2 linked regions of the Acidicapsa ligni genome follow. The protein of the gene in region 1 binds, or shares a complex with, the protein of each later gene. Links are inferred from orthologs where the notes say so. Each region holds a gene or a part of one and is shown on either strand. Other genes may lie near its edges.

The links. Proteins that work in one complex are often made in the same cells at the same time.
Region 2: the proteins of tig (region 1) and rpsG are in contact, whole or in part, in a crystal structure (PDB 3GTY), measured with the Thermotoga maritima proteins. The link is inferred for Acidicapsa ligni from one-to-one orthologs. Residues at the interface, in WP_004081061.1 of Thermotoga maritima: Glu122, Val124, Val129, Leu130, Tyr133, Glu188, Gly259, Ile262, Tyr263, Glu266, Ser270, Glu273, Gln274, Glu277, Arg308, Gln311, Ile312, Ser315, Tyr316, Glu325, Arg329, Arg336, Leu363, Phe366, Trp367, Arg373, Leu377, Arg381, Leu384, Glu387; in WP_004081843.1 of Thermotoga maritima: Lys34, Lys52, Lys55, Glu59, Arg62, Gln63, Glu66, Asn67, Lys69, Val71, Arg95, Ala109, Lys110, Lys111, Gly112, Arg113, Pro114, Glu117, Glu121, Ile124, Ala125, Tyr127, Asn128, Asn129, Thr130, Gly131, Lys135, Asp139, Arg142, Met143.

Annotation. Positions count from the first base shown.
Region 1 is NZ_JAGSYG010000002.1:502,178-505,163, reverse strand. It holds tig (trigger factor), read left to right. Parts: upstream 1-771; coding sequence 772-2,202; downstream 2,203-2,986. Other genes in the region: clpX (ATP-dependent Clp protease ATP-binding subunit ClpX), read left to right, coding at 2,984-2,986; clpP (ATP-dependent Clp endopeptidase proteolytic subunit ClpP), read left to right, coding at 2,357-2,947; OHL19_RS08460 (CPCC family cysteine-rich protein), read left to right, coding at 186-461; OHL19_RS08465 (aldose 1-epimerase), read left to right, coding at 1-52. UniProt on the Bacillus subtilis protein: Involved in protein export. Acts as a chaperone by maintaining the newly synthesized protein in an open conformation. Functions as a peptidyl-prolyl cis-trans isomerase.
Region 2 is NZ_JAGSYG010000004.1:657,356-661,576, forward strand. Bases 688-3,400 are described here. They hold rpsG (30S ribosomal protein S7), read left to right. Parts: upstream 688-1,665; coding sequence 1,666-2,136; downstream 2,137-3,400. Other genes in these bases: rpsL (30S ribosomal protein S12), read left to right, coding at 1,205-1,612; fusA (elongation factor G), read left to right, coding at 2,250-3,400. Outside these bases: OHL19_RS16915 (nucleoside hydrolase), read left to right, coding at 1-605; more of fusA, read left to right, coding at 3,401-4,221.

The sequences.
Region 1 (2,986 bases):
ACCGGGCAAGAGCACGGCGTGGCATGTCCGTCTGAAGGTCTTCATTCCCTGAGCCGGATCCGGATACCTGATCTGGATCAAATCAAACGCAGTCAACGGGCTCCCCGCAATCGCTTGCCGGGAGCCTGTTCTGCTGTGGTCCTGCGCTGTAATCCCGCGCCAGAATCCTTCGTCTATCTCTACGCATGACCGATGCTGGATTTCTCTGTGCTGGATTTCGCTGTCCCTGCTGTGGGGCTAAGACGCTGTCGACACCGACAACAATGGAGCTTTGCCCTGTCTGCTGGTGGGAAGATGACGGCCAGGATGGGGAGCCAGGCTCTGCCGACGCCGCGGAAGTGCGGCTCACTGTGAATGGCGAACTGAGTCTGCGGCAGGCGCGTTTGAATTTCCAGGCATGCGGCGCAGCTCATCCACGCTTCGTTCGCTACGTTCGCCCAGCTTTGCCCGAAGAAATCTAGCTGACGAGCATAGCCTTCCAAGTGGTTCATTGAAAACAAGATATCGGTTGGCCGAGAGTTGTTGAACCGCCCATACGCCCTGGCTGAGCTGACTCGGTTTGACCGGTCCGGCCAACCCTCATACCATTAGAAAGAATGTCTCCTGTCCGCGACCTGTTCTTGCGGAGCTTCCTCGAAATCGAGCAAGGCTTTAACGGCGAACAGATCCAGCCGGACCGAACAGATTTAGCCGACAGGGAGACGCGCAGTTGGTTTGCATTTTGACCGTATCTTGACTCGTATCCTGACTTGTATCCTGGAAGGCACAACTTTGAGTTCCGCAGAGACAATCGAAAACACTCCCAATTCCGACGCCGAAACCTCCCTCCAAACCCAGGAAGGTCACGACCTCCACGACCATAGCGATCACGACGGCCATGACCACGCAGGTCATGATCACGAGGGCCACGATCACGCGCCCGCGCCAGTCCTGAACCCGGAATGCGTCCGTGAAGTCGCAATCGAAGCCTCCACTGAAGAAGTGGATAAGGTTTTTGCCCGCGTCCTCCGTGAATACAAAAAGCATGCCAAGATTCCTGGCTTCCGCGCCGGGAAGGTGCCGGAGTCGGTAGTTCGCAAGCGGTTTGCCGAGCAGATCAAGAAGGATGTTGTCGAGGCCCTGCTGCCGGAGCGCTTCCAGGCGGCGATTACTGCTGCCGGTGTAACCCCCGTATCGCAGCCCCAGTTGACCCGGCTCACTCTCGAAGAAGGTCAGCCGCTCGACGGCGCCGCCGTTTTTGAAGTGATCCCGCCATTCTCGCTCGATGGCTATCAGGACGTAACCGTTCCCAAGCCGACGGTCGAGGCCTCTGAAGAAGAGTTCCAGCAGGAGATCAAGCAGCTCCGCGAATCCCGTTCCACGGTTGAGCCGGTCGAGGAAGACCGCCCTCTCGTAGACGGCGACTGGGCGCAGATCAGCTATCACGGCCAGGTCCAGGCAGAAGAAGGCGAAGCGCTTCCTCCGCTCGAAGGCCAGGATTCCCTGATCGAAGTTGGCGGAGCCGAAACTCTCCCTGCCTTCACCGAAGCTCTTCGCGGAGCCAAGGTCGGCCAGGAACTGAAGGTCGAAGTTGTCTATCCTGAGGATTACACCGAGAACAACCTCGCCGGAAAGAACGTCGCCTACACGCTTGAAGTAAAAGCGATCAAGAAGCGCATTCTGCCTGAGCTGAACGACGAGTTCGCCAAGGAACTAGGCGATTACGAAGATCTCGCCGCTCTCGAAACCCGCATCCGTGAGCATCTGCTGGCGACCAAGCAGCGTCAGTCCGAGCAGCAGACACGCGAAGCGCTCTTCCAGGCATTGACCCAGAAGTTCAACTTCCCGATTCCGGAATCTCTCGTACAGCAGCAAGTAGATGCGCGGCTCGACCGCGGCCTGCGCGCGCTGGCGGCACAGGGCATGAATCCCGACATGATGCGCAAGCTCGACTTTACCCGTCTGCGCGCCGCACAGCGTGATTCCGCCATCAATGAGGTCAAGACCTCGCTGCTGCTGGACAAAATCGCCGATATTGAAGACGTCTCTGTTTCGGACGAAGAGTTTGAGCAGGAGCTGTACATGGCTGCTCTTCAGGCTCGCGAGCCGATCGAAACCGTGCGTGCCCGTTTGACGGAAGACGGCGGTCTGGCTAGAATCCGGGAACAACTTAGGCGTGAAAAGACCGCAAGCGTGCTCTACCAACGCCTGCCTGCGGCGTAACTGAAAGCCAAAGCGCAATGGGCCAGCAACTGGAAAGATTCGGGGGCTGGCAAAACCAAAGTGGCAAAGCCGGGCTGCCGAAAGTAAGTCAGCCCGGGAAGATAATCACCCCGGAGCCCCACCAGGCACCGATGCAAAGTGAGAGAATAGCGCAATGGCACTAGTCCCCATGGTGGTCGAGCAGACGAGCCGAGGCGAACGCGCCTACGACATTTACTCCCGTCTGCTCCGCGATAACATCATCTTCCTTGGAACTCCGATCGACGACCAGATTGCCAACCTTATCGTTGCGCAAATGCTGTTCCTCTCCGGTGAGGACCCAGAGAAGGACATCCAGCTCTACATCAACTCTCCCGGCGGTTCCATCACAGCCGGTCTCGCCATTTACGATACGATGCAGTTCATCAAGAACAACGTCGTCACTTACTGCATCGGGCAAGCTGCCAGCATGGGTGCTTTCCTGTTGCTGTCGGGAACAAAAGGCAAGCGGTTTGCGTTGCCTAACTCACGCATCCTGATTCATCAGCCCTCCATGGGCGGACTGAGTGGGCAGGCCACGGACATCGATATTCATGCTCGTGAGATCCTGCGGATTCGTGAAATCACCAACACGCTGATGGCCAAGCACACGGGCCAAAGCCTCGACCGGATCGAACGCGATGTTGAGCGCGACTTCATCATGACCGCCCAGCAAGCCAAAGAATATGGCATCCTCGACGAAATCATCGACCGGCCTCGCACTTAAGCAAAAGCTCCATTTTCTCCGGAGGAAGTAGTTCTGATG
Region 2 (4,221 bases), on another replicon or contig:
TTTCGGCGATGTTGGAGGCGATCAAGGCGCATCCGGGGCAGGTGACGCTGATCGGGCTGGGACCGCTATTCAATGTTGGGGCGGCGATTGAGCATGACCCTGAGACGTTTCGCAAGGTGAAGCGGGTAGTGATCATGGGCGGCTCGATCGAGCGCGGGTATGACGGCCGAAAGGGCGAGATGCGGCCGGCGGATGCGGAGTGGAATATTTTGCAGGATCCGAAGGGAGCGCAACGGTTGCTGGCGGTAGGGGTGCCGGTATTCATGGCTCCGCTGGACTCGACACAGATTCATTTGGAAGCGAAGGAGCGGGACGAGATTTTTGGGGTGGGGAGTACGCTGACGGCGCAGTTGAAGATGCTTTACGGGGAGTGGGTCGCGAATTCGGGGGGACATTCGCCTACTCCGACCTTGTTTGATCCGCTGGCAGTGGCTTATACGTTCGATCCGGAGCTGTGCCCGATGGAGCCTATGCGAATTGAGGTTGATGATAAAGGGTTTACGAGCAAGGTAGATGGGAAGCCAAATGCGCAGGTTTGTATGAAGTCGGATGAGGGTGGTTTTTTGGAGTTGTTGACGAAGAGGCTGGAGGCGAAGACGCAATAGGGTTGGGGTTGCAGGACATTGCGATTTGTCGGGCTTTCGATTTGGGGCGGGAATCTTTTTTATCCAATTTGTAAAATTTTTCTGGCTGGAGGCGGTTCCGGGGTGCGAATTCGTTGACCTTGCCCACGTTTCTTGATATTGTTAGAAGGTTCCACAAGAGCGGCATCTCTTCAGTTACGTGTCAGAAGAGATGAAGCAACGCAGTTAGACTGCCTGGGTTGATGCCATTTCGGTGGCGGGTGGGTTCGAAGCTGCGAGGGGTATGGCGATGTAGGCCTCCCAAAGAATCCTGGAATTGCTCGATCTTGTGCGAGTAAGGATGATTCGCTACGGTGCCTGCGACACCCTCCACCTTGGAGCGTTATGCAGGCCGAAGCTGAGGAAACGGAATCGAACCCCTGGAGTTAAGGGAGCGTACGGTCACCGTCCCGGTTTTCGTCTGGTATTGGTACGAAGGCAGACGCGAAGCAGCAACATTGGCTTCCGTGCGCTTGCGCCCCGAAATGGGTTCGCGCAAGGCGTGTGGAAAGCCATAAAGCTGCGTGCGCGACTTGCCGGGTAAGTTTGGTTGTAACGGTTCGAGTTTGAGGAGTTGCGGTTTGCCTACATTTAATCAGCTGGTTCGCAAGGGGCGCACGGCGCCACGGTACAAGACGGCCTCTCCCGCACTGCAGGCATCGCCGCAGCGTCGCGGAGTTTGCACGCGCGTTTACACGCAGACCCCGAAGAAGCCAAATTCGGCGCTTCGCAAGGTTGCCCGTGTTCGTCTGACCAACGGAATTGAAGTCACGACTTACATTCCTGGCATTGGCCACAACCTGCAGGAGCACTCGATTGTGCTTATTCGCGGCGGCCGTGTGAAGGATCTGCCGGGTGTTCGCTATCACGTTGTCCGCGGAACTCTGGATTCGGTGGGCGTTGCCAACCGTAAGCAGAGCCGATCCAAGTACGGCGCAAAGCGTGGCAAGGCTGGCGCGGCACCTGTCAAGGGCGGCAAGAAGAAGTAACTCAAGTTTGGTAATTGACGCCGCTCGAATGAGGGGCAAAGGAATTCAGAAACATGCCTAGAAAAGGTCACATAGCAAAGCGGGAAGTAGCGCCCGATCCAGTTTACGGTTCGACGCTGGTCACCAAGTTTGTGAATTCGTTGATGTGGGGCGGCAAGAAGTCGACTGCCCAGGGCATCTTCTATACCGCGATGACGAACCTCGAGCAGAGGGGCGGCGACGAGGCTTTGAAGCTGTTCAAGAAGGCTGTCGAGAACTGCAAGCCGCTACTGGAAGTGAAAAGCCGCCGCGTTGGCGGAGCGAACTACCAGGTGCCGATCGAAGTGAATCCTGAGCGCCGTACTTCGCTGGCGATTCGCTGGCTGATCACCTACGGGCGCGCTCGTGGTGAAAAGGGCATGATCGACAAGCTCAGCAATGAGCTGCTCGATGCGGCCAATGGCCGTGGCGCCGCGATGAAGAAGAAGGAAGACGTTCATCGTATGGCGGAAGCCAACAAGGCATTTGCTCACTATCGCTGGTAGTTTGCGGCTGTAGTTGGGTTTTATGAAATTGCAGTACGGTCAGCGCCCGGATGGGCTGACCGCAGAGATTGGTAAGACGAACAGCGGACCTGGGGTTCGCAAGGAAAATATCCGTGGCTCGCACAGTACCTCTAAATCGTTGCCGGAACATCGGGATCATGGCGCACATTGACGCCGGAAAGACGACTTGCACCGAGCGCATTCTCTTCTATACGGGCATTACGCACCGTATCGGAGAAGTGCACGAAGGCACAGCGACCATGGATTACATGGAGCAGGAGCAGGAGCGCGGAATTACGATCACCTCCGCTGCGACGACCTGCACCTGGAACAATATCCGCATCAACATTATCGATACTCCTGGACACGTTGACTTTACCGCAGAGGTTGAGCGTTCGCTGCGTGTTCTGGACGGCGCGGTTGCGTTGTTTGATTCTGTGTCGGGTGTTCAGCCTCAGACGGAGACGGTTTGGCGTCAGGGCGACAAGTATCGCGTTCCCCGTATCTGCTTCGTGAACAAGATGGACAAGAACGGTGCGGACTTCGAGTTGGCCATGGAAACCATGCGCAAGCGTCTCGGAGCACGTGTGGTCGCCATTCAGATTCCGATCGGCGCGGAAGCGGGCTTCAAGGGCGTCATCGACCTGATGGAGATGAAGGCGATTCTCTGGCATGACGAGACGATGGGTGCCAAGTACTCAGTTGAAGCGATTCCTGAGAACCTGCAGAAGAAGGCGGAAGCTTTCCGTATGCAGTTGATCGAGATGGTTGCCGAGACTGACGATGAGATTCTCGTGCAGTTCCTCGATGGCGAGATGCCTACCTCGGCTCAGCTTAAGGCTGGCCTTCGCAAGGCGACTCTTGAAATGAAGCTTTTCCCTGTGCTTTGTGGATCGGCCTTCAAGAACAAGGGTGTTCAGACGCTGCTCGATGCAGTCGTTGATTATCTGCCCAGCCCTCTGGATATTCCTCCGATTGTTGGTCTGAACCCTGACAATATTGAAGAGCAGTTTATTCGTCATTCCGATGACAGCGAGCCGCTTTCAGCGCTGGGCTTCAAGACGATCAACGATCCGTTCGGCAAGCTTTGCTTCATCCGGGTTTATTCGGGTCAGCTGCGTACTGGCGATACGGTTCTGAATCCGCGCACTGGCAAGACGGAGCGCGTTGGTCGCCTCGTCAAGATGCACGCCAACAAGCGCGAGGACATTACCGAGATCATGGCCGGTGATATTTGCGCCTGCGTGGGTATGAAGGAACTGAAGACGGGCGATACGTTGTGCGCTCCTACTTCTCCGATTGCTCTCTCGGCGATCACCTTCCCGGAGACAGTTATTTCGGTGGCAATCGAGCCGAAGACCAAGGCTGACCAGGAAAAGATGGGCATCGCGCTTAGCCGTTTGGCTGACGAAGATCCTACCTTCAAGGTCAAGACCGACGAAGATTCAGGCCAGACGATCATCAGCGGTATGGGTGAGTTGCACCTGGAAATTCTGGTCGACCGTATGAAGCGCGAGCACAAGGTCGAGGCCAATGTCGGCGAGCCCAAGGTTGCGTTCCGCGAGACGATTCGCAAGGAAGCGGAAGCCGAAGGCAAGTACATTCGTCAGACCGGTGGTTCGGGCAACTACGGACATTGCAAGATTCGCATCAAGCCGAACGAGCCGGGCAAAGGCTACGAATTCATCAACGACACTAAGGGTGGATCGATTCCGAAGGAATTTATCAAGCCGATCGACCAGGGTATTCGCGAAGCGCTGGACGGCGGAATTCTCGCCGGCTTCCCGGTGGTCGATGTGATGGTTTCGCTGTATGACGGCAGTTATCATGATGTCGACTCGAACGAAATGGCGTACAAGATTGCCGGTTCGATGGCATTCAAGGAAGCCGCTCGCAAGGCCAGTCCCGTGCTTCTGGAGCCAGTGATGGCTGTCGAAGTGACGGTGCCGGAAGAGTTTGTCGGAACGATCATCGGCGATATCAACTCTCGCCGTGGCCGCATCGAATCGCTCGAGCATGCTGCTGGTTCGCAGTTGGTCAAGGCAATTGTGCCGCTGAAGGAAATGTTTGGTTACGTGAACGATA